Regions from separate parts of the Bacillus sp. JZ34 genome, predicted to be linked through region 2. Evidence: riboswitches for the same ligand, from Rfam matches in the RefSeq annotation. Region 2 holds a riboswitch; each other region holds the start of a gene.

Region 1 (7,491 bases), 2.1 Mb from region 2:
GGATTGGCTTAGCCTCGCGGCTTCGCTGCCCTTTGTTCTGCCCATTGTAGCACGTGTGTAGCCCAGGTCATAAGGGGCATGATGATTTGACGTCATCCCCACCTTCCTCCGGTTTGTCACCGGCAGTCACCTTAGAGTGCCCAACTGAATGCTGGCAACTAAGATCAAGGGTTGCGCTCGTTGCGGGACTTAACCCAACATCTCACGACACGAGCTGACGACAACCATGCACCACCTGTCACTCTGCCCCCGAAGGGGAAGCCCTATCTCTAGGGTTGTCAGAGGATGTCAAGACCTGGTAAGGTTCTTCGCGTTGCTTCGAATTAAACCACATGCTCCACCGCTTGTGCGGGCCCCCGTCAATTCCTTTGAGTTTCAGTCTTGCGACCGTACTCCCCAGGCGGAGTGCTTAATGCGTTTGCTGCAGCACTAAAGGGCGGAAACCCTCTAACACTTAGCACTCATCGTTTACGGCGTGGACTACCAGGGTATCTAATCCTGTTCGCTCCCCACGCTTTCGCGCCTCAGCGTCAGTTACAGACCAGAGAGTCGCCTTCGCCACTGGTGTTCCTCCACATCTCTACGCATTTCACCGCTACACGTGGAATTCCACTCTCCTCTTCTGCACTCAAGTTCCCCAGTTTCCAATGACCCTCCCCGGTTGAGCCGGGGGCTTTCACATCAGACTTAAGAAACCGCCTGCGCGCGCTTTACGCCCAATAATTCCGGACAACGCTTGCCACCTACGTATTACCGCGGCTGCTGGCACGTAGTTAGCCGTGGCTTTCTGGTTAGGTACCGTCAAGGTACCGCCCTATTCGAACGGTACTTGTTCTTCCCTAACAACAGAGTTTTACGATCCGAAAACCTTCATCACTCACGCGGCGTTGCTCCGTCAGACTTTCGTCCATTGCGGAAGATTCCCTACTGCTGCCTCCCGTAGGAGTCTGGGCCGTGTCTCAGTCCCAGTGTGGCCGATCACCCTCTCAGGTCGGCTACGCATCGTTGCCTTGGTGAGCCGTTACCTCACCAACTAGCTAATGCGCCGCGGGTCCATCTGTAAGTGGTAGCTAAAAGCCACCTTTTATAATTGAACCATGCGGTTCAATTAAGCATCCGGTATTAGCCCCGGTTTCCCGGAGTTATCCCAGTCTTACAGGCAGGTTACCCACGTGTTACTCACCCGTCCGCCGCTAACATCAGGGAGCAAGCTCCCATCTGTCCGCTCGACTTGCATGTATTAGGCACGCCGCCAGCGTTCGTCCTGAGCCAGGATCAAACTCTCCATGAAGTTTGATAATGACTACGCACATTCGCATGTACGATTTATTTAATGAATTAACAGGTACGTTTGTCTTGTTTAGTTTTCAAAGATCATTTCCGCCTCTCGAAGAAGCGACTTTACTAATATAACATTCTATCATCGTGAATGTCAACAACTTTTTTCAAAAGATTTTCGAAGTTGTTTTTATAAAGCCTCCTTTTTAGGGGCGGATACTAATATAACATCTATTTTCGTTTTGCACAATAGCTTTTTTAAAAAAATAATAATCAAATGATTTGGACTCAGATGATTCCTGATCATCTCGACCTCCGGCAGTTGACAGCATTTATTTCTTCTTACTGCTTTCTTCTATATAAAAGTATACAGCGGTCTTTAAAAATTGATTTGCTAAAGCTGCACATGGTCCAAAGCTTCGAGGATAACATTAAACTCTCCGTTATCAGCTTTTACTTGAATAAAAAGCTCCTCATTCCGGAGCTTTGTAACAGAATATATATTCTTCTCATTTTCATTCACGCTGGTTGGCGGATAAAGATTGTGCAGCCTACCTTTTCAGCTTGGCGGTCGAATGTCTGACAACCAGTTCAGGTTTGTAGACGGTGGAATGTTCAAGCTGATTCGTGTTGCGTCCCTCAACTTTGGCAATCATCCATTTTGCCGCCTCAATCCCCATCTGCATTTTCGGATGAGTGACTGACGTCAGCTTCACTTCAGATGCCTCGCTCAAATGTGAGTTGTCATATCCGACAATCGAAATGTCTTCCGGCACTTTCAAACCGAATTCCCTCACGACATCCAACACCAAAAGCGCTATCTCGTCATTATAGCAGAATATGGCAGTCGGACGGTCTGATGAAGAAAGCCGCTTCCTGGCTTCAGCTATCGTTTTTTGTTTTTTGTTCTCTGTTGTGTACGTCACGACCATTTCAGGGTAAAACGACAAGCCGTTTTCTCTGAAAGCACGGATAAATCCTTTCATCCGGTTGGCGCCCTGCATATCGTCCTGTTTAAAGAAACCGAACACTTTTTCATGGCCGAGTTTAATCAAATGCTCAGTGGCGATAAAGCCGCCGTGTTCATCATCCAAAATGAAATGGGGTGGATTTAGCTCCTGATAAAATTGGTTGATCATCAAATACGGAATATGATGTTGTTCAAGCGTCAGATAGTAACTTAAATTCGGGTTAAAGCTTCCTGTTTTCGTCGGCTCCACGATCAACCCAGCAATTTTTTTATCGAGCATATTCACAAGGCATTGTTTTTCTTTTTCAATGTCATTATTGGTGCTCGCGACGACAAGGGTGTATCCTTCGCTGGACAGTGACGATTCGATTCCTCTTATAATAGAAGGAAAAATGTAATCCGAAAGGTAAGTCGTAATAACCCCGATCATCTTATTTCTTTCCCTTCCTTTTTCAGAAAGCTGAAGACGGTGAGAGCAATACGTCCCTGAGCCCTGCTCTCTGTATAAAAGCCCTTCATGAACAAGGTCGCCAATCGCTTGCCGGATCGTGTGCCTGCTTACATCAAATATTTTCATCAATTCGTTTTCCGAATGAATTTTTTCCCCCGGCTTCACTTTGCCTTCATATATCCACGATTTAATTTTATTTTTCACCATGCTGTATTTTGTAGGTTCACTCATCAGATCAACCCTTTACTGATCTTGTACGTACGAATACGTTCTATTATAAAGGAAAAGATGTTTGCATTGCTACATATTGGAGAAATTAAGCAAAATTTTTCGAAAAATCAGCTTGTCGTCCGTTTCTTTTTTTAGTATAGTAGAATATAACTAAATAACTTGATGACCACAAGGGGAGCCTCGAGGCTGAGAGTGAACGACCGTTCTGACCCTTTGAACCTGTTAGTTAACGCTGGCGTAGGGATGTGGCAAAGTCATTTCTAATTGCATCCAAAGCAGTGCGTGGAAAACTTTCCTACTCCTTCCCCGCATTGCTTTTTTTATTGGGAAAGAAGTCCAGTATCCCTTTGTTCATCAAAAGTGAGGGTTATGATGAATCAATCTAAACAACTTGTACAGCTGATTGAAATTGCGTTTATGACAGGAATAGCACTTATACTTGATATGGTGTCCGGAATGTTTTTAAAAATGCCTCAAGGCGGTTCAATCGCAGTCATGATGATTCCGATCTTCCTGATTTCCTTTAGATGGGGGCTGAAGGCAGGGCTGGCAACCGGGTTTTTAGCCGGATTGCTTCAGTTTGTCACTGGAGGATTTTACGTTTATCATCCTCTGCAGCTTCTTCTTGATTATTTTATCGCGCCTACGGCCGCGGGTATCGGCGGCTTTTTTGCCGGATCGATCAGAAACGCTTCAATCGAGAAACAAAAAGGAAAGATCATTTTCTATGTTACGCTGGCCGTCTTTCTCGGAAGCGGACTGAAATTTCTCGCTCATGTCATCAGCGGCGCTGTCTTTTTTGGAAACTATGCGCCTGAAGGCACTCCGGTATGGATTTATTCCTTGGTATATAATGGAACATATATGCTTCCGTCTTTCATTGTCTGCACAATTGTCCTTTGTTTACTGCTGCTAACCGCGCCAAAACTCCTGGAAAACAGATCAGACATGAGATAGCATAAAAAAACAGCGGACTCGCCTGAGATTCCGCTGTTTTTTTATGATTTAATCAAATCTGCGACCAATATATACCGCTCCGGTGCTGAACCGATAAAGTCAAAAGGATAGCAGGTGGAAACCGTCAATGTTGCTCTCGGCTTTGGTACAATCACCGTCCGGTCATCCGCATCCACGATCCGCACCTTTTTCACTTTGTATGTAAAAGTTCCGTAGGAAGCTTCAACAATTAACTGATCGCCCTTCCCCACTCGGCCGAGTTTTCGGAAAACCGTATCCCGGTGGCCTGATAAAACCGAGTTGTCATCTTCTCCAGGCAGAACGGAACCAGCGAAATGGCCCACGCCTTTTTGCAGCTCGTCTTCATCTGTCCCGTGATATATAGGAATCCTTGCATTGATTTTCGGAATGACAAGATCACCGATTTTCTCCCCGGTTTTAAATGTTTGATCAATCACCGTTTTTTCTTTTTTCGCCGTCTGAATCGGAGGTTTTTCAGGCTTTTCTTCTTCTTTCATCTGCTGAAATGAAAAAAGAGCGTAGCCGTGCATTAACTTGAACACATTCGTTGTTGTAAAATAAGCGCCGCACACAACCATCACAATAGCTGCGAGCCAGATGATTTTTTTTCGATGTGCCTTAATTTCCTTTCACTCCTTATAAAAACTTCCCATTCTCTACATAATTAGAATGGGAAGTGACATGTTAAGCCGCTTTGCGAAGCCTTCTGATCATGAAGAATCCGCCAAACATCAGAACGGCGCCTAAGATCGACCATTCCGCGTAATGCCCGGCTGTCTTTGGAAGCTTTGCACCTTTAACCGTCTTTTTCACATGAGATGGCTTTGAATCATGTTTGACAGCCGTTTGGGTTTGCTTCACTTTTGACCCTGTATCATGAATTAAATCAGATCCGATCATGTCAGGCGTCAGCAATACATCCAAAATGAAGTTGCCTTGCAGATCGTATACTTCCACCAGAAGGCTTGCTCCCTTCAGATCTTCCGCGCTGACAAGCGTTGTCAAAGACACTTCTTTTTTCTTTCCGTCTTTAACAAGATAGTATTTTGTTTTCACTTCAAGCGTCTTCTGAAGATCGTTTAAAATGGATAGCATTTCAGCGATATCCTGAGCTGACAGCTCTGATACAGACTCGAAATCGGCTACCGCTTCAAGACGTTCTCCAAGAGCCATCAAATCATTTTCAAGGTTTGGATTTTTATCGCGCACCTTTCGGAGATGATTCACGAGCCTTTCCCACTCCTGATCATCCACACCCAATTCTTGAAACAGGTTCCCGATCTGAAAATCGTCTTCTTCATATGTCACAGTGAAAAGCGCATCATCCAATTCGTATTCAAACATAAACACGTCGAGAATGTTTTGGCCGCTTTCCATATAGCCATTTTCAACAAAAAGGTCAGCCGCTTCTTTTTCGCTCAATCCGTATTCTTTTAAATAGGATGCCAAAAGTTGATTAGTCAGTCTTTCCCCTAAAAAATCTTTCAACTCTTCCACCGACTCAAAATCTTTTAAACTTTCATCATATGTATCCTGTAAATAAGCTTCCAATTCTTTTTCTGTCATTCCTATTTCTTCAAGATACTCTTGAAGCTCGGCCTGTTTCGGCGCGGCAAAAGCACCAGCTGCCGGCACTAAAACCAGGATGCAGACCAATAGTGACATCAGCCTTTTTTTCATTTCTTATGACCCCCTAAATTTATCTTTCATTTTGATTATAGTGGAAATATTTTTAAAAACATGTATTGTAATTGAAAATCTTTTCGTCTATAATATTTTGTTCTTTTTCCTGTTTAAACAGGCATAATCTTCCCCTCTATTGAATGTAATATAGTAAAGCGAATAGAGGAGGTATGCAAATGAACCCTTACTATATGATGCTCTTATGTTACGTCCTATCGATCATCCACTTTTTAATAGGCTACCGGGAAGCCCTGAAAATAAGCGGAGCTGACGGGCTGGTCAACGGAACCGCAATGATCTCCTGTATTCCGCTTGGCGCGGTTTTCGCTTTTTTCGCGCACTTTTTTTGGAAAATGACGATTTAATTTCAGAAATGAACTTTTCACCGGCGAACTTGCATTTCAGCGTTATTCACAGACGGCAGCAGTTTATGCTATGATTAATAGAACTTCAATTTACAAAAAATTCACAAAGATTGGAGGGAAGAGAATGGCCAAAGCCGTGGCTTCACAAGAAGTCGCCAATATGCTCAACGACTGGTACATACTGATGAAAAAAAGAGACATTTCAGGCTCAATCGAAATGAAAGATGACATAGATAAAGCAATTGAAAAAATGGAAGAAGATCATGACGTTCTACTCTATTATCAAATGCTCGATTTTCGCTTAAGGCTCCTTCTTGAAGATATCTCCCAATCTTCCACCGAAAAATTGGAGGCCATCAGTTTTCAAGACAAAGATCCAAAAAGTACGGACGACAAGCTGAATTATTATTTTTACCTGTTTAAAGGGATTTATGAGGACTACAAGCAAAACCATACAGAAGCGCTCAATTTTTTCAGAATAGCGGAAAAAAGACTGAGCGTCATTCAAAATGAAATTGAAAAAGCTGAATTTCATTATAAAATCGGTGTTTTGTATTACAACTTAAAAGCGACATGGCTGTCGATTCATCACATCAACATTGCCTCCGGCATCTTTCAAGGGTATGACGGGTATGCCAAGCGGGTCATCAACTGCAAAATGCTGATCGGGCTCAATTATATTGACCAATTTAAGTTCTCCGAAAGTGAAGTATTATTAAAAGAAGCGATCGAAAAAACCGAAAAAATCGGCGACCAATACCTTTTACCGTGTACCTACTATAATATGGGCTTTTTGAAGAGTAAGGAAGACAAGCAGGAGGAAGCGCTAAAGTATTACAATAAAGCTTTTGCAATCAAAGATTTTGAAACGAAAGCCAAGTATGCTTACCTTCTTTGCGTTTATGAAAACACAAGGTCTCTTTTCAAAACCAACGCACACAAACAAGCATTTAAATGGATCGAAGTAGGCTTTAAAAAATCCCGCGAAATGAACAGCGAAATTTTCGAATTGAAATTCAAAATTTTATATACATTATATTCTGATACACAGAATAAACTGGAAATAATCAAGGACTATGTTCACCAGTTAGAAAATGAAAAAGCCTGGGTAGATTTGGAGGAATTATTGATGGATGTAGCGAATTACTACAGGCGAGAAAAGTTATATGAAGAAGCCATATACTTTTACATTAAAACAGACAAGGCGAGCAAGCTCGCTGGAAGAGGAGGAGAATAAAATGAAAAAAGTATTATTAACAGCAGTTGTATTAGGCGCAGTTATCGGCTTTTCATTCGTAAACCATGCACCGGAAGCGGCTTCTCAAGGAGATCAGGTACTTCTGGCATCCCGGGGATCAGGAGCATAAAATATTTAAAAAAATACCCATTCAGACATCTTCTGAATGGGTATTTTGCACTTTATATTCATATTCAGGAGGGATCGATATGGGAAAGAAAGTACTGCTGACAGGTTTTGACCCCTTCGGGGGAGAAACGGTCAATCCGTCTTGGGAAGCTGTAAAACGGCTGAACGG
Region 2 (7,491 bases):
CGCTTTGAAACTCTGTCCATTTCACTTGAATCCCTTCTTTTGCGAACTCTTTTTCAAACCAGCCTTTTTCTTTCGCAAGGAGCAACGGGCTTAAGCTTTGCTGCACTCCGATGTTGATCTCTTTTAAATCTCCGCCCCCTCCGCTTGATTGGGCTGCTGAACAGCCCGCAAGAAGCATCAGGCAGCCCAGCATATACAACGGCCATTTTTTCACGTTTTTCCGCTCCTTTCTGCTCAAATCCCTGAACCTTCCTGAAAGCTGAATGTTTCCGTTGTCTCGAATTCTTTCAGCACTTTTTGTCTGATTGATTGAAAAACGGGCGATGTTCTGCTGCGCGGAAATGGCAGATCGACCGGAATCAGCTTGTGGATTCTCCCCGGCTTTGCGGTAAGAATCGCGACCCGGTTGGCTAAATAAACCGATTCGTCAATATCGTGCGTCACGAGGATCATCGTCATCTTCTTTTCTCGCCAAATGTCTGTCAGAACATCCTGGAGATGCTTTCTCGTAAAGGCGTCCAAGGCGCCGAAGGGTTCATCAAGCAGCAAAATCTCAGGCTCCCTGAGCAAAGCCCTGGCAATCGCGACCCGCTGCGACATACCTCCGGACAGCTCGCGTGGATACTGTTTCTCCGCGCCTTTCAGCCGCACCGTTTCAATCAATTCATCGACTTTTTTTCGCACCGCCGGTTCTTTCAGGCTTAAATCTGCGGCGATATTTTGCTCGACCGTCAGCCATGGAAAAAGCCGATGCTCCTGAAAGATGAAACCTTGCTGAATCCCCGGGCCCTTGATTTCTCTTCCGTTCATGCTGATTCGCCCTTCATAATTCCCGTCAAGACCGACAGCGATTTTTAAGAGCGTGCTTTTCCCGCATCCGCTTGGACCGATGACAGTCAGAAATTCGCCGTTTTCGACCGTCAGTTTCACGTCTTGAAGCACGCTTGTTTTAAGGCTGCCGTTTCCAAATGTTTTTTCATTTACACGAATTGATAAAGACATCTTGTTCCCCTTTCTTTTCTAAACTGAAAATAAAAAACTCTTATCCCAATTGAGATAAGAGCCTTCGGTTGACCGATCAGCGCTGATGAAATTTTCCGAAATATTAAACAACATACTAATTCATATTATTCCGACCTGTCAACCCCATATTATAAAAAAACAGATGAAAGGTTCCCCTTTCATCTGCAGTATTGCCCGTTTTTAACTGTAAATGCTGCCGCCTGCTTTTTTAAATTCCTTCGCCTTCTCTTCCAATCCTTTTTGAATAGCCTTTTGTTCATCAAGGCCGTTTTCCTTGGCATAGTCGCGAATATCCTGGGAAATTCTCATACTGCAAAATTTAGGCCCGCACATTGAACAAAAGTGTGCTGTTTTGGCGCCTTCCGCCGGAAGGGTTTCATCATGGTATTCAAGCGCTCTTTCCGGATCGAGCGACAAATTGAACTGGTCCCGCCAGCGGAATTCAAAGCGCGCCTTCGAAAGCGCGTCATCGCGGATTTGCGCGCCGGGGTGCCCTTTGGCAAGGTCAGCCGCATGGGCCGCGATTTTGTATGTTATGACGCCTTCGCGGACATCGTCTTTGTTCGGCAGTCCCAAATGCTCCTTCGGCGTCACATAGCAAAGCATGGCCGTGCCGTACCAGCCGATCATCGCCGCTCCGATTGCTGATGTAATATGATCGTAGCCCGGTGCAATATCGGTCGTCAGCGGGCCGAGCGTGTAAAACGGCGCCTCTTTGCAAATTTCCATCTGCTTGTCGACATTCTCTTTAATTTTATGCATCGGCACGTGTCCCGGTCCTTCGATCATCACTTGAACATCATGCTTCCAGGCGATTTCCGTCAGCTCGCCGAGCGTCTCCAATTCGGCAAATTGGGCCTCATCATTCGCATCCGCAATCGAGCCGGGCCGAAGGCCGTCCCCGAGCGAAAATGCGATATCGTATGTTTTCATAATCTCGCAAATCTCTTCAAAATGAGTGTACAGAAAGCTTTCCTCATGATGAGCCAAACACCATTGCGCCATAATTGCCCCGCCGCGGGATACGATTCCAGTGACGCGCTTTGCCGTCAGCGGCACATACCGAAGAAGGACGCCGGCATGAATCGTAAAATAATCAACGCCTTGCTCAGCCTGCTCGATTAATGTATCGCGGTAAATCTCCCAAGTGAGATCTTCCGCGACGCCGTTTACTTTTTCAAGCGCCTGATAAATTGGCACAGTCCCTACAGGAACTGGACAATTGCGGATGATCCACTCCCTCGTTGTATGAATATCTTTACCTGTGGACAAGTCCATCATCGTATCGGCGCCCCAGCGGATGGCCCATGTCATTTTTTCTACTTCTTCTTCAATCGAAGAGGTGACAGCGGAATTGCCGATGTTGGCATTGATTTTCACGTGGAAGTTGCGGCCGATAATCATCGGTTCGCTTTCCGGATGGTTGATATTTGACGGAATAATCGCCCGTCCGCTTGCCACTTCATCACGAACAAATTCGGGAGATACATGCTCTCGGATCGCGATAAATTCCATCTCGGGCGTAATGATCCCCTTTCTTGCGTAATGCAGCTGGGTGACATTTTGACTTTTTTTCGCGCGCAGCGGTTTTCGTTTCAACCCTGGATAGCTGTTGCTCGCTTTCTCTTTGCTTTTATAGCCGTTATCCTCCGGTCTGATTTCTCTGCCTTCATATTCTTCGGTATCGCCGCGCTCCCTGATCCAGGTCGCCCGCAAAGGTTTCAGCCCCTTCAGAATATCAACCTCTGCATTCGCGTCCGTATAGGGACCGCTCGTGTCGTAGACGCGGACAGGCTGATTTTCTTCGGCGCCAAATGAACCCGTCGTCGGACTTAGCGAAATTTCTCTCATCGGCACTTGAATGTCAGGTCGCGCCCCTTCGACATACACTTTGCGGCTCCCTGAAAAACTTGACATAATCGAGATGTTTTTTTGCTGTACTGACTCCTGTTTCATGTAAAAATCCTTCCCCTCTAAAAAATTGATCAGGACGAAACTCCGGAACAGCACCAGCACAAAAAAACCAGGCTCATATGATGAACCTGGTTTTACAGTCAGTAAAATCACTGGAAGACAGACGGACCATACCCATTCCCCATCTTCTCCCGAATCCTTTTTACTTCCCCACGCTGGTACGAACCAGATCAGGTCCAAAGGGTTAAGAAACACATGTTTCTCTCTCAGCCCGCAGTCGGGCACCCCTAGTAAAGCTATTCAATTCATTTTTTATCGTAACACACCGATTTAGCAAGTGAAAAGGATGGAAAAATATATGAATCTTTTTCACTATAGCGGCACACCCAATTATTATAAATTGCGATGAAGCACATCAAGTATATGTTTCAAATCCGTCGCCTCAATTTGGCCAGGTGCGGATGCTTTTTTCGCTGCGCCGAACGTCACGGCCGAGCCAAATACCTCTCCGGCGAGCCGGCTGATCAAGCCTTTTCCGGCCATCGACATCGTGATAATCGGCCGCTTCGCATACCGCTCATGCATCATATGAGTCGCCTCAAGCAACACCAGCACATCTGCCGGTGTTTCAGGCATCACCGCGATCTTAGGGAAATCGGCGCCAAGATCCTGGGCTTTTCGGAGACGGGAAACGATCTCTTCCGCTCTCGGCGTCTTCCCGAAATCGTGGTTGGATATAATGACAAAGACATGTTGCATATGAGCCGCTTGAACCAGTTTTTCCACATGATGCTCTTCATTGAACAGCTCGACATCAATCACATCTGCCAGCCCTGTTTTGACTACGGCATGATTCAAGGAAAAGTAAAATTCCTTACTGACTTCTTTTTCGCCGCCTTCCTCCGCGCTGCGAAATGTAAATATCAACGGGATATCCTTTAAGATCTCCCGGATGTCAGCCAATACCTTTTTCACTTTGTCAACGTCTTCGACATCCTCAAAAAAATCCGCCCGCCATTCGGCAAGATCCGGATTAATCGATAGAAGAAAAGCAGCTTCTTCTTTCAATTGTTCATGCGTTTTTCCGATGAGCGGCACGCAAATTTTCGGGGCTCCTTCTCCGATGGCCACCCCTCTGATCTTCACCGTATTCAACAACGGCCTCACTCCTGTTCTCTATATTACAAGGGTCTTTGCATTAACGGTACCGAAGATTGGCCGTAAGCACAAGCAGAAATTAAGAAAGAAGGCTAAACACTTAAAGCACTTATATACCAACATGAGATCACCTTTCGATAGCTTGCTTGTTTAAAAATGAATCTACTATTCCTTGCAGAATATGACTCATTTCTTCAGGAGTTTCCTTCCGGCCTCTCTCAAACCATTTTGAAAGGATGTTCCAAAAGCCCCCTGCGCTGAATGAAAGCCCGTACTCCAAGTCGATTTTGCTTTTAAAATGAAAGGTTTCTTCTTTAAATTTTTTATGAAGATCCGGTAGAAGTTCATTATATTTCTCAACAATCAAATAAAACAAATGGTTCTGATAAAGGGCTTGTAAAAAATCGGCATGTCGGCTCCAAAAGTTGAAGTATGCATGTCCAAGACTGGATAAGTCAATATGTTTTTCCTGAACAATGTAATTGGAATACTCACTGCAAAGCTGCTCAAAATAGCGGTCTAATATATCTTTTTTTGAATGGAAATGCCGATAAAATGTTCTTCTGTCAAGCTGCGCTTTTTCCGCTATCTCTGTAATGGTGATGTCTGAAAAGCTTTTTTCCTTCATAAGCTCCAACAATGATAGCGTCAGCCAGCTTTTAGATTGCTGAGCTGTTTTTGAGGGCATTTGCTTCATATTCTCTCTCCTGTCGCACTTTTTATGGCAATGTAGCACTTTTCGTTGGCTCATTGACTTTGTTCTCTATGAAATGTCACAATTGTGGCACATAAGAGGGGGGAATGTAAATGGAAAACATGCAATTTATGGCTTGGATGCTGCCGATCTTATTTATACTGCATGATTTTGAAGAGATGGTGATGGTCGAGGCATGGGGCAAAAGATATCGAAGCAAGCTGAAACAACTGAAAAAAGCTCCATTCGGCCATGCCAAAACCGCTTCTTTTGTTTGCGCTGTGCTCGAAGAATTTATTCTAGCTGTTGGTGTAACTGTTCTCAGTATTTATTTTAATCAATATATTATCTGGTTTGGTTTCTTTTTTGCTTTTACTGTTCATTTCCTTGTTCATATCGTCCTATGGTTCACATTTAAACATTATGTACCCGGCATATTAACGTCGATCTTTATGCTGCCATTTTGTTGCTATCTGCTGACCGCTGCCGCAGAGATAGAAAAATTCAGTTTTCCTGCAATGATCTTATCAGCCATATCCGGAACACTTATCGTCTTTTTTAACCTTAAGTTTCTGCATAAAAAAATGGGAAAGATTCAAGAAAGGCTGGAAGCATATGGCCGCACATGAAAAGCAGGCACTTACGGAAGCTTCCGGCCCTTTGACTAGAAGCAAAGCAAACGATGGAGACCCGTCAGACACGAAAAAACTGCCCTTCAAAAGAAAGGCAGCATGATCTAAAATCATGGCACTGCTAACGATGGTTCAATGTTCGTTCCAAAGCTTGTCTATCCAGCTGTTTAGAGGCGCCTCCACTGCGGGAGCCGCTTGCACTTCAGCTGTCCAGCCTCTCATCGTTTTGATGATGGAGCATTTTCGGTTTTTCCGGGACCGGCATTGAAAATCGAATTCGCCAGCAACCGATATTGATGCTGCGGATGATCGTCATTGGTTAGATCGTTAGCGAAAACAGTTAAGTTCTTGTTGTTATCTTTATACGTGAAAGCCATAATCTTTCCTTTGGCAGCATCATGTCCAGGCCACCAGCCTGCCTTGAAGAAGTGATCTTCATCAGCAATCACCGCAAGCACTTTTGCCGTTTTAGGAACAGCGGTAATATAAGAACCAGTGACTGTGTAGAAATATTCCTGTTTATTGTAAGGAGCTGTAATAGCATGATCTTGCATGACATTTGCCAAGAAGACGCCTTCGTATCTCTCCCATTCAGGTCCTTTAAAAGAAAATCCGGGGATCCACTTCTGAACATTCGTCATCCCCATGTTTCCAAATGCAATGTAAGGCTTTCCTTTATTAACATATTTAGAAGAGTCGAACGTATTGACAAGCACATCTGCGCCCGCCTGTTCTGAGGTGACGTTAAAGCCCAGATTTTTCAGTACATATGCCGCTTCACCCAGTGCTCCTACAGTAGAAGCCCTGAGGACTTTGCCGCTTGGTTTCTTATGGCCGGATGCGCTCACGTCGAGATAGTACTTGGAAGCCAACGGGGCCAGGTCCTTGTAGGCAACCGCGAAGTCGCCCGCTTGATAGCCTGATCCGCTCTTGGTGAGCATTGTAACGGTCTTGCCGGCTGCCAGTAACTCGTTGACTGCCTTTATCGCATCATTGTTTGTGTTCTGGATTAGCACATAAGCTGAGCGTTTTGGCATTTTAGTCCCCGGAAACGACACGGAGGTGATGGCAGAAGTCTTGCCTTTGAACACCCCGGCATCTCGAATTACATAACGGTCAAAACCTCGCATATCATGGAAATTTTGAATCATCTCACCGGCTATCATTTCATAATCAGATACATCTATTCCATCATACAAGACCAAGTTCGCGAGGCCGCGGTTTGCCTGGTGCATGTTTACAATAAATGATCCTGCCGGATATGTTTTTCCGTCAACGGTTACCGCTTTTGTTGATCGTTCAATCTTTACGCCGTTGCGAAGGAAGTACTCAACCATCTTATAGGTTTCCAACACATTCTTTTGAATATTTTTATCGACCGGCAGTACGTAATATTCCGGGAAGAAGTTTTGATTGCCCTGCCGCGGTCGGCCGATCTCTTCGTTTTTGGCGTTGACCAAGTAATGATCGACAGCGCGATCATCGATATTGTCCACGCCGCGCTCGAATATTTTTAATTGGTTCAGGAACAGCTCTTCTTTTTTTTCCGCTACATATTTTGCAGCTGCCGCAGAACTGTAATACAGAGCTTTGGTAGACTCTTCATTCGACTCGGGCGTTTCCAGCGTGTGACCCATCGCACCGTGATACATGGCGAATGCAGCGGTATATGCTGCAGATGCATCATCCCATCCCGAAGCCGTGCCTTTTGACACATAATTTGGATCTTTCGCAGTTTTCCGATGTTCTTCATAAGGAATATGATAGTAGTCATACTTCGTATTAGCAATCCCGGCCTCACCCATAGCCTTTGCCTGTTCCACCATGTGGTCAATCAAAAGGTCATACTCAACATTCGGGTTATGAGGCGGAGTAGAAGGCTCAATCAGGAAATTGGCATCGAACCCGTGCATATCCAGAAAAGACAGCGGCGACCACTTCGCGATTTGTTCCGTTACGCTGCGCGTTTCAGGCTGGGTTTGATAAGAATTATCCCGGTTCAAATCGAAATCCTCAGCATTGGAACGTGTTGTATGAACCCGGCCATCCGGGTTGTCCGTATAAACGAAC
Region 3 (7,491 bases), 1.2 Mb from region 2:
GCCGTCCAGCACGTGTTCGACGAACACCATCGTCTGTCCGCTTTTTCGTGAAACGTTACGAAGCAAGGCAAAGATGTCTTTCCGGCTGGCCGGGTCCAGCTGCGCCGTCGGCTCGTCAAAAAACAGCACTTCAGGCTCCAGAGCGAGCAGGCACGCTAATGCCAGTCTCTGCTTCATACCGCCTGACAAGGTTTCGATCGGCGTTTTCTTATCTATCTTTAATCCGACTTGCTCCATCAGCTCCGAGATGATGCCGTCCATATCTTTTGGGGAGACAGACCGGTTTTCTAGGCTAAAAGCGATTTCCTCATCAACATGAAGCATGCAGAACTGCGAATCCGGATCCTGAAACATAACGCCGGCGCTCTTTCTGCGATTGACCTCTCCGCTGACCTCAGCTTCGACATGTTCAGGAATGATGCCGGAAAGCACGGACAACAGTGTCGATTTGCCGCTTCCGCTCGGACCGAGTATCAGCACTTTTTCTCCCTGCCCAATCGACAGCGAGACCCGGTCTAGGACTGTTTCAGGACGATGATAAAAACGGACGGAAAGGTTACTGCATCCGAGAAATGAACGCATCGGCATCATCCTTCTTCCGCTGTTCCTTCATGATCTCATACTGATTCAGGACTCCCGTTTTCGCAAGCGCTTCGACAACGGCTTTTGCCAGCCAGCCGCCGAGTACAATGCCGCTGATGATTTGGATGATAAGCGTCATGATCAGCGTTTGCGTCGTATAGTAGGCAAAACCGTTCGCCATCAGGCTGTATGTCATGCTTCCGACCGCGGCAAGCGCACCGGAAAGCATAAGGGTAAACAAGTTATAACGCTTATAGCGAAAGATCGCAAACGCGATTTCCGCACCGGCTCCCTGGAACACACCGATTAATAATGCTGACAGTCCAAAGTGGCTTCCGGTCAGCAGTTCGACCGCCGCAGCTGCCGTCTCGGCAATCAGCGCCGCACCCGGTTTACGGATGATATAAGCGACAATCGGGCTGGCGATCACCCAAATGCCGAACATAAAGTTCGCTCCGACAGGCCCGACAATAGCTGAAACAGGGATCCACAAGGTGGACCATCCTAAGTAAATGACGCCGCATGCAACGGACAAGATCACTGCCATCACGACTTCTTTCATGTTCCAATTCATCGTCTCACCGCCTCCATTTCCACAGGCCAATCTTCAACTGTATAAGCCATCTCCCAAAAGCCGTATTCAAGCTGACAGCTTTGCAAAAAAAGCTCCTTCATTTTTTCTTTTTCAGCCTTGCCCGCTGTTTCGGCCCATTCATCCAGGCGGGCGCAAAACTTCGTCGTGATTGAATCGGTTCTGTCTCCGTAAAAACAGATCCAGTCATAAAATGGATGCGACGGGTCAGGCTGAACGTCCATCATCAGTTTTTTTCCGATCTCCCAATATGTCCACGGACAAGGCAGCAAGGCGGCTAATATCTCTCCCAGCGTGCCTTCGTGCGCCGCCGTCAGCATATGGTGGATATAATGATGGGCAGAAGGCGCAAGCGGATAGCCCTGCAGAGATTCATACTCCACCCCCGCGGCCCGGCACAGGTTGTTGTGCGGGTGCACTTCGCTGTTTAATACAAATGAAATCTGCTCATGAAACATCTCCATGTCTTTCCGGTTTTGACACTTGGAAATCGCAATTCCGTAGATTTGAATAAAAGCGTTCAAATACTCGTAATCTTGCTTCACATAATGAATAAGCTGCTCCTTTTTCAGCTTGCCGGACGCCAGTCCCAATACAAACGGATGCTCAAAAATGGCTTCAAAAATAGGGTTTGCCTCGCGGCGAAGTTCTGCAGAAAAACTCATGTAGATAGCCTCCTCAGCAATCGGTTTTATAAGGAAGGCACAGGGGGAGCGAGCCGCTTTTTACGCAAAAAAGCCGCCCCAAAATGGAGCGGCCTTTGTATGATGAAATCATAAAGACACCGGCTCCACTTCCCTCCGCTAGTATGAACTAGATCAGGTTCAAAGGGTCCAAGATCGCTTCTTGTCTCAGCCGGCTTACGGCTCCCCTAGTGGACTTCCTATTACATTAACTTTTACTCTACACATCAATGAATATGATGTCAACCTGAGTTTTTCAGTTTTATTCTTGTATAGAACCGCCGGGTTTCATACAGAAGATGAGGTGGGTAAAAATATTTATGGAAAAATGTTAATTTTCTGAAACCTTTTGCGGGCTTGTTCGTCTAATATAGTGAAGACAAAAAAATTTGGAGGGGATATTTATGATGATGTTTATCTTGATTTTGACAATGGCTGTGTATTTGTTCTATTCTTTCAGCAAAGACAACCGGCCGGCCAAAAGAAACAACAAGAATCATCAGACACTGACTGTTATTAGGGAAAACCCTTTTACCGCCCCTTCCAATGATGTCAATTGCTAACTTGATAGACAACAAGCAAGCCGCCCCATGACGGGCGGCTTTTTACGTTTTTAGGATTGAAATTGTTCCGCTTCAGTCGATCCCTTCAGTGCAGTGGTTGATGAAGTCCCGCCTGTCACAACCTGGGCGACTTCATCAAAGTAGCTCGTTCCGACTTCGCGCTGATGCCTTGTCGCCGTATAGCCGTGGACTTCGCTGGCAAACTCGGCCTGCTGCAGATCAGAATACGCCGCCATTCCGCGGTGTTTATATTGACGGGCCAATTCAAACATGCCGTGGTTTAAGGCGTGGAAGCCTGCCAGTGTGACAAATTGAAATTTATAGCCCATTTCACTGAGCTGTTTCTGGAAGTTCAAGATGGTGTTGTCATCCAGTTTGGCCTTCCAGTTGAACGAAGGGGAGCAGTTGTAGGCGAGCAGTTTGCTCGGGAATTTTTCATGGATCTCCTGTGCAAACCGGCGGGCTTCTTCAATATTCGGCTCAGACGTTTCACACCAGATCAAATCGGCATACGGCGCATACGCCAAACCTCTCGCAATCGCCTGATCAAGACCCGGCTTTGTTTTGAAGAACCCTTCCGCTGTTCGCTCTCCCGTCAAAAACGGCGCATCATATGAATCGACGTCGCTTGTGATCAGGTCGGCCGCATTCGCGTCCGTACGGGCAATAAGAATGGTCGGGACTCCCATCACGTCTGCGGCGAGGCGCGCGGCAATCAAATTACGCACCGCCGTTTGCGTCGGAAGCAGCACTTTCCCGCCCAAATGCCCGCACTTTTTCTCAGACGACAACTGGTCTTCAAAGTGAACTCCCGCGGCGCCGGCTTCAATCATACCTTTCATCAGCTCGAACACATTCAGCTGTCCGCCGAAGCCTGCTTCAGCGTCGGCCACAATCGGGGCAAACCAATCGATGTCTTCTTTCCCTTCCATATGATGGATTTGATCGGCGCGCTGCAGCGTGCGGTTAATTTTTTTGACAACTTCCGGCACGCTGTTTGCCGGATAAAGGCTTTGGTCAGGATACATGCTCCCTGACAAATTGGCATCAGCAGCCACCTGCCAACCGCTTAAATAAATCGCTTTCAATCCGGCTTTTACTTGCTGCATGGCTTGGTTTCCGGTCAAAGCGCCCAGCGCCGGGACGAAATCCTCTGTGTGGAGAAGCTTCCATAGCTTTTCGGCGCCGCGCCTTGCAATCGTGTATTCAATCTCAAGCGTGCCTCTCAGCCGAATAACGTCAGCCGCCTGATACGGCCTTGTGATCCCTTTCCAGCGTTCTTCATGCTCCCAGCTTTCTGCGAGTTGTTTTTCTTTCAGCATCGCACATTCCCCCATCATATTTTTTCATAAGCGGGTATCGTTAGAAATTCCGCGAATTCATCATCCAAAATCAGCTGTTCAAATAACTGTCCGGCCTCTTCGAACCGGCCGCTCCGAAAACGTTCTATGCCGGCTTCTTCGAAGATTTTCTGCATTTCTTCCTCTTTCATCATCTTGACCATTTCGGCGTTGACTTTCCGGCCATCGTCAAGAACCCCTTTCGGATGGCGAATCCATTGCCAAAGCTGGGCTCTGGAAATCTCCGCCGTTGCTGCGTCCTCCATTAAGTGGTCGATCGGAGCGGCGCCTCTGCCCGACAGCCATGAAGCTAAATAGCGGATGCCGGCGCTGATATTGGTACGGACGCCTGCTTCTGTAATCCGGCCTTGCGGTACTTCCAGCAAGTCTTTTTCCTCGACCTTTACGTCTTCCCGCTTTCTATGAATCTGGTTCGCCGACGGCATATGCTGATTGAATACATCGAGCGCCGTTTGAATCATGCCGGGATGCGCGATCCATGTTCCGTCATGTCCGTCTTTTACTTCACGTTCCTTATCTTCGCGGATTTTGGCAAATGCGGCTTCATTGATCTCAGGTTTGTCTTTAGCGGGAATTTGCGCCGCCATTCCCCCGATCGCATGGACGTTGCGTTTATGACACGTTTGAATCGCCAAGAGGGAGTACGCCCTCATGTTTGGAACCGTCATCGTCACGGCTGAGCGGTCTGGAAGAATGACGTCTTCCCTGTTCCTGAATTTCTTAATAAAGCTGAAAATATAATCCCACCTGCCGCAGTTAAGTCCGGCTGAATGCTCCTTCAATTCATAGAGGATTTCATCCATTTCAAAAGCCGCCAGGATCGTTTCAACGAGAACCGTCGCTTTAATCATCCCCTGCGGAATGCGCAAGTCGTTTTGCGCATAAACAAACACGTCGTTCCACAGCCTTGCTTCCAGATGGTTTTCGATTTTTGGAAGGTAGAAATAAGGGCCGCTTCCTTTTTTGATCAGCTCTTTTGCATTATGGAAAAAATAAAGGCCAAAATCGAACAGGCTTGCTGACACGGGCTTGCCGCCGATCAGCACATGCTTCTCTTCCAAGTGCCATCCCCTCGGTCTTACAATGATGACGGCGGGGTTTTCTTTCAGCTCATAGCGTTTGCCCTGTTCATTCGTAAAAGAAATCGTCCCGCGAACCGCGTCCCGCAAATTAACCTGGCCTTCAATGCAGTTTTTCCATGTCGGCGAGTTCGCATCTTCAAAGTCGGCCATAAAGACTTTGGCTCCTGAATTTAAAGCATTGATGACCATTTTTCTGTCGACCGGGCCGGTGATTTCAACCCTGCGGTCCTCCAAATCCCGGGGGAGCGGCGCGACCGTCCAGTCCGCCTCGCGGATGTGCTTCGTTTCCGCCAAAAAACCCGGATTCTTCCCTTGATCAATTTCAGCCTGCCTGATCGTTCGCAAATGCAGCAATTCCCGTCTTCTTCCCCCGAAATGTCGTTCAAGACGTCCGATAAACTCCAGCGCTTCTTTTGTCAAAATCTCTTCATACTGCGGATTCATCGATCCGGTTATCTGAGTTCTCTTCTCCTCTGTTTTCATGTCTCCCTACCCCTTTACATGCATTGTTATAAAACAGTTTGCTTACTCGCCTTTTTTGGAAAGACAGCGCTCACATTCCATAAAGTAAGATTCAGCCTGCTCCTCCATCTTTTCACCGCATTCAGGGCAAGTTTTTTTTGGAAGCGTTCTGAAAAATTCCATCGGACTTTTCAAGCTCATTTGTGTCACTCTCCTTTTTATAGAACAGTTTTATATTTTTTATTTCTGTTGTAGTACAGTATACAGCGCAAAAAGAAAAAAGTACACACCTTTTTCCAAAAAATATTTATTTTTTTTCATTCAAACAAAAATAGATTGTTCTCTTTTTATTCATAACTTGTTCATATTTTTCTTCTAGAATAGGGAACATAAAGAGGTGAAAGTGATGATGAAAATAAAAAACAAACAACTTGATGTCACTCTGATTCTGATTTTGTTGGCAGCTCTTATTCTGAATACATATAACATTTGGCAGGACAATGCCGCCAACCAGTATTACTTGGCGGCGGTCAAAAGCATGACGCAAAGCTTCCACAATTTCTTCTTTGCGTCATTCGACTCTTCCGGGTTCGTATCAGTAGATAAGCCGCCCCTCGTTTTATGGATTCAGACCATATTTGCGAAAATTTTCGGCGTGCATACGTGGAGTGTGATTTTGCCGCAGGCGCTTGCAGGTGCGGGTTCCGTCTATCTGCTATACGCACTGATTAAACCGAAATTCGGAAAAGGAGCCGCCCGCATTTCAGCGCTGGTGATGGCGCTGACGCCGATCGCGGTTGCCGTAAGCCGGACGAATAATATCGACAGCATGCTCGTCTTCACGCTCCTTCTTGGTACATGGTGCCTGATGAAGGCGGTCAAACAAGGCAGGCTGCTCTGGCTGCTCGCTGCATTTGGCCTCATCGGCCTCGGGTTCAATATGAAGATGCTTCAGGCATTCATGGTGCTTCCCGCGTTCTTGCTGTTTTATCTCATCGCGGCCCATGCGAATTGGAAGAAAAAAATTGTGTCCGCTGTTTTATCGCTTATTGTTCTCACCGGCGTTTCGCTTTCTTGGGCGCTTGCTGTCGACTATACATCGGCCGACAGCCGCCCGTATGTCGGAAGCAGTCAAACCAACTCCGTGCTTGAACTGGCTTTCGGCTACAACGGCACAGAGCGGCTGCTCGGCCAGACGACGGGCAACGTCCGCGGCGATATGAACGGTTTTAGAGGAGACATGCAGCAGCCGAACGGCAATGCACACACTCAGAACAGGAACAATGCAGCCGACAGCTCCAATGGACAAAATGGCGCGATGCAGCCGCCGGGTGCAAGCAGCGCGACCAACGGCAATGCGCAAACTCAAGACGGAAGCCGTTCATCCGACGGCTCCGATGGACAAAACGGTGCAATGCAGCCGCCGGCTGCGGGCAACGCGACCGATGACGGTTCTCAAGGAGCAAACGGCGGCAGTCAGCCGCCAACCGGAGGCGGGCCCGGTGGCAATGGCGGACCGGGTGCAGGTCAAGGCAGCGGACAAAGCATGAACATGTTCGGCACCGGTGACGCAGGACCCCTGCGGCTCTTCCAATCTGCTTTATCGGGCCAAATTAGCTGGATGCTTCCATTCGCATTATTCGGACTGCTCGGCATGATCATCAGCTGGCTCCGCAGCCGCCGCGAAAATGCAGGCGAAATGAAAGAAACAATCTTTTGGGCTGCATGGCTCGTTCCTGTTGCCGGGTTCTTTAGCATCGCCGGATTCTTTCACCACTACTACTTGATTATGCTGGCGCCGCCGATCGCCGCACTGTCAGGAATTGGATGGTACGCGATGTACGCCCTTTACAAAAATCACAAAGACTGGGCAAGCTATCTGCTGCCGGCGGCCGTTCTGACAACGGCAGCATTCCAAGTGTATATTTTAAGCGCATATACAAGCCAAATCGGCAGCGCCTGGATGTATGTCATGGGCCTCTTGGGGCTGGGTGTCACCATCGCCTTACTGATGCTGAAGCGAAGTCATCCATTCGGAAAGCAGCTCACCATCATCAGCTTGTGCGTGCTTCTTTTGACACCGGTCTATTGGTCGGCAACACCGATCCTTTACGGAGGAAACAGCGTTCTTCCTGAATCGGGGCCTCAGCTGCAAAGCTCCAACGG
Region 4 (7,491 bases), 380 kb from region 2:
CCGCACCGATCACCAGGACGCGGGCGCGACTTAATTTTTCCTGGCCGTCCGGTCCGATCGGGTGAAAAAGCTCCTGTCTTGAATACCTGCCGGTCAAATCGTCAACTTCCCTTCTTCAGGACTGCTGGCGATGCCGTAGTTCTTTTCCGGAATTCGTCCGGCAAGGTATCCGAGTCTGCCCGCTTCAACGGCGAGCTTCATAGCCTTCGCCATTTGGACCGGATCTTTCGCCCCGCTCACTGCCGTGTTCAAAAGCACTCCGTCAGCGCCGAGTTCCATTGCGTATGCCGCATCTTTCGGAGAACCGATTCCGGCATCCACGATTACGGGAACCTTAGCCTGTTCAATGATGAACGACAGGTTAAGCGGATTGACGATTCCCTGTCCCGAACCGATTGGAGAGGCCCCGGGCATAATGGCGTGTACGCCGAGCTCTTCAAGCTTTCTCGCAAGGACGACATCGTCCGATGTATACGGCAGCACAATGAAGCCTTCTTCAAGCAAGGCTTCTGACGCCTTCAGCGTTTCTACCGGGTCAGGCAGAAGCGAACGGTCACAGCCGATCACTTCGACTTTGATCATGTCGCAAAGACCACTCGCTTTAGCAAGCTTGGCGATCCGGACGGCTTCCTCAGCCGTTTTTGCTCCCGCCGTATTCGGCAAAAGCGTATAACGGCTTAAATCAAGCTGCTCCAAAAAATTAGGCTGAGATTCTTCAAAAATATTCATCCGTCTGACGGCAAAGGTCAGGATCTCCGATTCAGATGCACTGACAGCCTCTTTTTGAATTTCAAATGACGGATACTTCCCTGTACCGAGCAATAATCTTGATGAGAATTGACGATCTGCGATTTTTAACATAACGGTTTATCCCCCTCCGACAAAATGAACGATTTCGATGACATCGTGTTCTTCCAGTTTGACTGTTTGATATTGGTCTTTTCCGATAATCTGCCTGTTTCTTTCAACAACGACAACACGATTCTCCAAACTGTAGGATGCGAGTAAATCGTAAATCGTGCCGCCGTCATCTCTCCACTCTATTTTCCGGCCGTTGAGCTGAATGTTCACCTGTGCACAGCCTCCTTTCGCTCCGCTTTAAACGCCTCGGCCCACTCTGTTTTGACCGGATTGCCGAGGATCATGTCAGCTATCATCTCACCGGTTGCAGGTGCCAGGAGGATGCCGTTTCTGAAATGTCCGGCAGCAAACAATATCCGGTCATTTTCAGGGTGTCTGCCGATATATGGATTGCCATCCCCTGTTTCCGGGCGCAATCCGGCCCAGCATTGGTCGATGTTCATGGATTCAATGTCAGGGAGCATCGACTTGGCCTTTCGGATCAACTCCTCGATTCCGCCAAGTTCCGGCTGTTCATTCCAATCCCCGGGCTTCATTGTCGCGCCGACGACAAGCTTTCCGCTATGGCGCGGAACGATGTAGCAATGATCATGGTAAAGCGTCCTCGTCAAAGGGATGCCGTCATTCCACACAGACAGGCACTCCCCTTTGACAGGATAAAAGCTTTTGTCTATGCCGATCTGTTTAAAGAAAGCACCGCTCCACACACCGCTTGCAATGACAACGTGCTCCGCCTCCGCGGTGCATGAAGCAGCAGTGACGCGGACGGCCCCCGCTTCAGATTCGATCGATAAAACGGGGGTAAACTCGAAGACCTCGGCACCGAGAATCCGGGCCCCCCTGGCAAATGCCCTGCACACTGCGGCCGGTTCGACATGGATGTCGTCCCGAATGAAATTAGCGCCGAGAATCCCTTTTCCGGCATGCGGTTCCAGCTCATATACTTCAGCGGCTTCAAGCCATTCCACTGAATCCAGTGCAGCCATTTGCATCAGGTGTTCGCGGTCGCTTTCTGAAAATGCCAGCTTTAATATCCCTCCGTCATGCTTTCTGATATCGATGCCGCTTATGTCTTTCAATTCGCCCGTCAGCCGCTGATAGGCTTTTTGGCTGACTCTGGCAAATTCGAAAAAGGTACCGGGTTTATCGCATTCCGCATGGGCGCCGAGCATGCCCGCCGCCGCGCTCGTCGCTTTTTTGCCGACTTCTCCGCTTTCAAACACGGCCGTTTTTTTCCCCGCTTTCGCAAGATGGTAAGCGATGGATGTCCCGATGATGCCTCCGCCGATCACGATCGTATCATAGCGCTTTCTCATATGAATCTCCCTTCGCGAGACAGGCAAGCCGCGCGGCCGCCTCATCCGGTCTGTCATGAGAAAAGATCCCCGACATCACGGCGATGCCGTCTGCCATTTTGACTTCCGCCAGTCGTTGTTCGGTGATACCCCCGATCGCAATGACCGGAATGCGGACAGCCGCCTTCACTTCAGCCAGACTGAGAGCTCCTCTTCCTTTCCGGCCCTTTTTACAGTCCGTTTCAAAAATGTGGCCGAACAGCACGTAATCTGCACCTTCAGTTTCAGCCTGAACCGCTTCTTCTGGCGAATGGACGGACTTTCCGATTTTCAAATGCGGAAAACGGCTCCTCACACTTTTGACGGAAAAGCCGTGTGAAGGCAGCTGAACCCGGTGAATGTGATGAAACAAAGCGATATCAACCCTGTCGTTGATGATCAGTTTCCGCTTATCAACCCCTTCTTCGGCAAGGCGGTCGATTAAACTTGATATTTCACTTACTTTTTTTGATCTTTCCCTGATATGGATAAAGTCAACGGCATTTTGAATCGAGATGATTTTTGCAGCAAGCTCTTCCACAGAGTGCTTGTCATCGGTGATCGCGTGCAGATGCAAGCTGATCCACCCCGCTTTTTGACCAGCTTTCTTTTTGGTAGGCCATATCCCAGAAGCTGTATTCGTAGAAGCTGGAGATGACGAAGTTCTCCTTCATCTTCGCGCGCGTTTTCTCATCGGCGTTTTCAGCCAGCTCATCGAAGCGGTTGATCTGTTCTGTCACAAGTTCTTTAAACCAGTCGCCTCCGTATGTCGCGATCCATTCCTGATAAATCGCGCTGTCAGGCCTGCACGTTTTTAACGTCTCACCGACGTCATAATAGAGCCAATAGCAAGGAAGCAAAGCGGCCAGTATTTCCGCAAAACTGCCGCTCACGACAGAACGGTACATATGCGATGTGTACGCATACGCTGTCGGCGACGGCTGAAACGACTCCAGTTCTTCCTTTGTGATTCCCAATAGATCGGTGAATTTCCTATGGAGCGACATCTCGGCTTCATATGTGCCTTTCGCGTGTTCAGCCATCCGGCTTGTCGTATATAAATCGCGAGCATATGCCGCACCAAAGGATTGGACTTTGGCAAAGTGGGTCAAATAGTAGGAATCCTGCATGACATAGTATTTAAATCGATCAACCGGAAGTGTGCCGTCTCCAATCCCTTGAATAAACGGATGGACAAAACTGCCTTCCCACCATTTTGCAGCGCTGTTTCGACATTCTTCTGAAAACTTCATTTCGAGGCTCCTCCTTCGATTCTGAACATAAAAAAACCACTTTCCCGCAAGGAAAGTGGTTTGGAATTTGCATAAATACATACTCAAATACCGTGCCACTTCCCTACGCAGGTTTGAACCTGTTCAGGTTATGAGGGTCTAAAAGTCACACTTTTATCTCAGCCCTTATCAAGGACTCCCCTAGTGGAAAACATTTCTTGTTCATTCAGTTTATACTTTTATCTTATCACGAATTGCAAAATGGTCAAGCATCAGTCTCCAAGCGTTTTTCTCAATTCCGCAATATATTCGCGCGAACCGGTGGCGATCAGCCTGTCACCCAATTGCAGCCTTGTATCCCCGTGGGGCACGATGCTGTCCACCCCGCGGAAAATTCGGACGAAGATAACATCTCCCGTAAACGGAAACTCCCTTAACAGAACACCGTCAAATCGCTCATTGCTCATATTGATCTGATACAGCGACGCATCCTGGTTCGTCAGGAGTTTCATAACGCCAGGCGCCTCGATAAGCGCGCGCAGCAGCGTTTTTGTAGAAAGCAGAATGGAGAATGTATCAATTCCGTTATCTTTCAGTCTGGATTCGGCGTCTGGAGAATCTGCGCTGGCGATAATTCTCGCGACTTTCTGCTCCTTCGCAAAAAGTGCGATCCCTGTATTGCGCTCTTCGCTGCCAGTGGCCACGACGAGTATATCCGTTTGGAAAACGCCGAATGATTGAAGCGTCTCGTATTCATAATCAGGCAAAACTTCAACATCAAACACCGGGTCCGCCAGATTTTCTTCCTTTTTTTCCTGCCGGACATGCAGGATTCTGACGTGATAATCTTCCGGAGAAAGTTCGAGCGTGACTGGCAGCGTCATTTGATTTGCGCCGATAAAGGTGATCGTCTTTTTCTCTTTTTCGCTTTCCGTTTTCGGCATTAATTTTTTAAAGCCGGTCGGTGTGATGATGCATGTAATGACAGCGACCAGAATCAGCGCGCCGGACATCTGCGCGTCAATGACGCCGATGCGCTCGCCGATCGTTGTCGCCGCGATCACCAAAGAAAGCGTGGAAGTCAGGAGAAAACCGGAAGCCAGCACGGTTTTCATGTCATACCACTTTTTCAAAAACAGCACCGGAACGACTTTGCTGATTAACAGAGCCACAAACAGAAGCGGGATCATCACTAAAATTTTCGGATTGCCAAACAGCGACCAAATGTCCAATTTGACGCCCGTCATCACAAAGAAGATCGGGATGAGGAATCCGTATCCGAATGAATCGAGCTGCTGAACGAGCTCCTTGTTCGGCGAAAGCAGCGAAACAAGCACCCCGGCCAAAAACGCGCCAAGTATGTTTTCTGCACCGAGCGACTCGGACAGCGCCACAAGTACGATGATCAGCGTAAATATCGCCCTTGTGCCGATCTGGATCGTTCCTTTTGACAGCACTTCGACAAAAGGCCGCTTTTTAAATACCCTTCCGAACAGGTATAAAACGACGCCGGCGGCAAATAAGATCATCAGCAGCCACATATTGCTGTTTTCGTCCCCGTAGATTGAGGCGAACACTGCAAGCAGAATCATCGTGACAAGATCGGCAATGACGGCGACAAGCAAAATAATCTGGCCGATATTCGTCTTCATGAGACGCTCTTCTTTCAGCGTCGGAACGACAACCCCGAGCGAAATTGTCGAAATGATCAGCGTCATTAAAAAGGCGTTGTCAATAAATCCTGCCATGACAAAGCTGTAAGAAAGGCCGAGCGATAAAATAAAGACGGCAATAAAGATGACCGAAGCCGTTTTAAATGTATTCGGCGCTTCCTTTCCGCTTGGAAGCAGCTGCTTTTTCTTTCCTTTTTCAAATGCGGAAAAATCGATTTCAAGCCCGCTTAAAAACATTAAAAAGATAAATCCGAGCATCGATAAAGTTTCGAGCCATGTATCGTGCTGGGCGACCAGATCGAACCCGCTTTTTCCGATAATAAGACCCATGATAATTTCAGCGACAACCACCGGTATGCTTAACCTGAAACGGTGCAGCAGGATGGGCGTTAAAAATGCGATAATCAGTACGACAACTAAAGATGAGACAGATGTGTGCTCCATAAACTGGTACCTCCTCTAAAACCGGTTTCCGGGTATGATTAGCGTTCCCTTTTTTAAAAATAAAAGGGACATCTTTTTAGACATTTTCATGTGGGAAAAGAACCGTCTGAACTCTTTTCTCACAGGTGTAAAAATCGATTTTAACAATGCTCGCTCAGAAAAAAAAGTAATATGCCTGATTTTCTCCGGCGAAAGTCGCTGAAGCTTGATTTATATATGGACTGGGCAATGTATATACATACGCAGACAGGAGGCAGAAAACGCATGAAATATGATGTAATCGGCGATATTCACGGGTGCTATGACGAAATGATTGCGCTGATTGAAAAGCTCGGTTACTCGCTGTCATCGGGGTTTCCCGTTCATCCGGAAAACAGAACACTTGTCTTTCTCGGGGATTTAACAGACAGAGGGCCAAAATCGCTGGAGGTCGTTGAATTTGTAGGACGGGCCGTTGAAGAAGGAGCTGTGCGATATGTGCCCGGCAATCACTGCAATAAGCTGTACCGTTTTTTCAAAGGCAATCCGGTGAAGCTGCAGCACGGGCTGGAGACGACGGCGGCGGAATACAGAAACCTTCCGAAACATAAACAGAAGGATATCAGAGACCTTTTCATGCGCCTTTATGAAAACGCCCCGCTTTATGAGATCCTGCATAACGGCGAACTTGTCGTCGCACATGCCGGCATCAAAGCGGAAGACATCGGCAAAAAGCCTGTCGGAAAAGTAAAACAGTTTGTGCTATACGGAGATATTACAGGAGAAACGCTGCCTAACGGACGGCCGGTCAGGCGGGACTGGGCCGCTCATTACAAAGGCGATCCGTGGGTGGTGTACGGCCACACTCCTGTCAAACGTCCGCGAATGATACATCATACGATCAATATCGATACCGGTTGTGTATTCGGCAACAGGCTGACCGCTTTCAGATACCCCGAACTGACAACCGAATCTGTCCCCTCTTCATTGCCTTATGATGAGTCAAGATTCCGTTTGGAGCCATAAAAAAAGAGAGCTTAATTCAGCTCTCTATCAACTGACTCATATCATGCGGAACCGGCGCTTGAAACGTCAGCTCTTCCATTGTGAAGGGATGAAAAAACGTCAGCGTCTCACTGTGGAGCGCCTGCCGATTAATGAAGCCGCGGGTTCCTCCGTACAGCGTATCACCGCACAAAGGATATCCGATATGACTCATGTGAACTCGGATCTGATGGGTTCTCCCGGTTTCCAGACGGATGGAGACATCCGTCATACCGCTGAAGCGCCTGTTCACCCAAAAATGCGTCACCGCTTTTTGCCCGTCGGGGATCACCGCACGCTCGATGATGCTCGATGATTTTCTGCCGATTGGCGCATCGATCGTTCCCTGCTCTTCTGCGATCAAACCGTGGACGACCGCCCGATATTGCCGTTTGACGGCTCCCTTTTTTTGCAGTCCCGATAAAAGCGAGTGGGCGAAGCGGTGCTTGGCTACAAGCATGACACCCGATGTGTCGCGGTCAAGCCTGCTCACCAGGTGAACGGTCGCGCGCACGCCCGTCCGCTGGTAATAATGAATCAGACCGTTCGCCAAGCTGCCTGATGGATGCTCGCGCGAGGGAATCGACGACAGGCATGGCCGTTTATTTAATACGAGGACATGGTCATCTTCGAACAAAATATCAAGCGGAATTTCTTCCGGGCGCAAAGATTCGCTCATTTTTTCCGGAGGGAACTGTATGACGAGCTCGTCCCCTTTTTGAAGAACGTATCTGACCGTTACATGCCCGCCGTTTACCAAAAGATCCCCGCCGCCGAATTTGATGTCCGTCAGCATCCTTTTTGAAATGCCCAGCCGCTGGACGTATTCTTTCAAAAGAACCCCGCTGTCCTTTTCTGTTATGATCTGTTTCATCAAAAAATCGCTCACAGCAAACCTTCCTATTCTCCTTTTCCGATAAAGGA

What was found. A riboswitch is a leader RNA that binds a small molecule or an ion and turns the genes downstream of it on or off. The one in region 2 is predicted to bind thiamine pyrophosphate.
Region 1: it holds a riboswitch for thiamine pyrophosphate, as region 2 does, so the genes downstream of both, thiT (energy-coupled thiamine transporter ThiT) here and thiC (phosphomethylpyrimidine synthase ThiC) in region 2, are expected to answer to the same signal.
Region 3: it holds a riboswitch for thiamine pyrophosphate, as region 2 does, so the genes downstream of both, tenA (thiaminase II) here and thiC (phosphomethylpyrimidine synthase ThiC) in region 2, are expected to answer to the same signal.
Region 4: it holds a riboswitch for thiamine pyrophosphate, as region 2 does, so the genes downstream of both, tenA (thiaminase II) here and thiC (phosphomethylpyrimidine synthase ThiC) in region 2, are expected to answer to the same signal.

Annotation. Positions count from the first base shown of each region.
Region 1 is NZ_CP096403.1:1,044,744-1,052,234, reverse strand. It holds rRNA gene M1D90_RS05235 (16S ribosomal RNA) at 1-1,291, opposite strand, end outside; gene M1D90_RS05230 (GntR family transcriptional regulator) at 1,830-2,930, opposite strand; TPP riboswitch at 3,092-3,191, shown strand; gene thiT (energy-coupled thiamine transporter ThiT) at 3,303-3,887, shown strand; gene M1D90_RS05220 (class D sortase) at 3,929-4,486, opposite strand; gene M1D90_RS05215 (processed acidic surface protein) at 4,593-5,588, opposite strand; gene M1D90_RS05210 (hypothetical protein) at 5,768-5,956, shown strand; gene M1D90_RS05205 (response regulator aspartate phosphatase) at 6,081-7,193, shown strand; gene M1D90_RS05200 (hypothetical protein) at 7,195-7,323, shown strand; gene pcp (pyroglutamyl-peptidase I) at 7,403-7,491, shown strand, end outside.
Region 2 is NZ_CP096403.1:3,391,229-3,398,719, forward strand. It holds gene M1D90_RS17295 (aliphatic sulfonate ABC transporter substrate-binding protein) at 1-193, opposite strand, end outside; gene M1D90_RS17300 (ABC transporter ATP-binding protein) at 235-1,002, opposite strand; gene thiC (phosphomethylpyrimidine synthase ThiC) at 1,204-2,979, opposite strand; TPP riboswitch at 3,128-3,236, opposite strand; gene aroD (type I 3-dehydroquinate dehydratase) at 3,331-4,095, opposite strand; gene M1D90_RS17315 (TetR/AcrR family transcriptional regulator) at 4,223-4,792, opposite strand; gene M1D90_RS17320 (HXXEE domain-containing protein) at 4,903-5,418, shown strand; gene M1D90_RS17325 (M14 family metallopeptidase) at 5,640-7,491, opposite strand, start outside.
Region 3 is NZ_CP096403.1:166,558-174,048, reverse strand. It holds gene M1D90_RS00835 (ABC transporter ATP-binding protein) at 1-582, opposite strand, end outside; gene M1D90_RS00830 (ECF transporter S component) at 557-1,156, opposite strand; gene tenA (thiaminase II) at 1,153-1,839, opposite strand; TPP riboswitch at 1,953-2,057, opposite strand; gene M1D90_RS00820 (hypothetical protein) at 2,262-2,420, shown strand; gene aceA (isocitrate lyase) at 2,471-3,742, opposite strand; gene aceB (malate synthase A) at 3,757-5,346, opposite strand; gene yhfH (protein YhfH) at 5,389-5,526, opposite strand; gene M1D90_RS00800 (ArnT family glycosyltransferase) at 5,741-7,491, shown strand, end outside.
Region 4 is NZ_CP096403.1:3,011,630-3,019,120, forward strand. It holds gene M1D90_RS15300 (thiazole biosynthesis adenylyltransferase ThiF) at 1-97, opposite strand, end outside; gene M1D90_RS15305 (thiazole synthase) at 94-861, opposite strand; gene thiS (sulfur carrier protein ThiS) at 868-1,071, opposite strand; gene thiO (glycine oxidase ThiO) at 1,068-2,177, opposite strand; gene tenI (thiazole tautomerase TenI) at 2,161-2,772, opposite strand; gene tenA (thiaminase II) at 2,747-3,448, opposite strand; TPP riboswitch at 3,532-3,640, opposite strand; gene M1D90_RS15330 (monovalent cation:proton antiporter family protein) at 3,700-5,544, opposite strand; gene prpE (bis(5'-nucleosyl)-tetraphosphatase PrpE) at 5,809-6,549, shown strand; gene M1D90_RS15340 (RluA family pseudouridine synthase) at 6,566-7,441, opposite strand; gene M1D90_RS15345 (NAD kinase) at 7,468-7,491, opposite strand, start outside.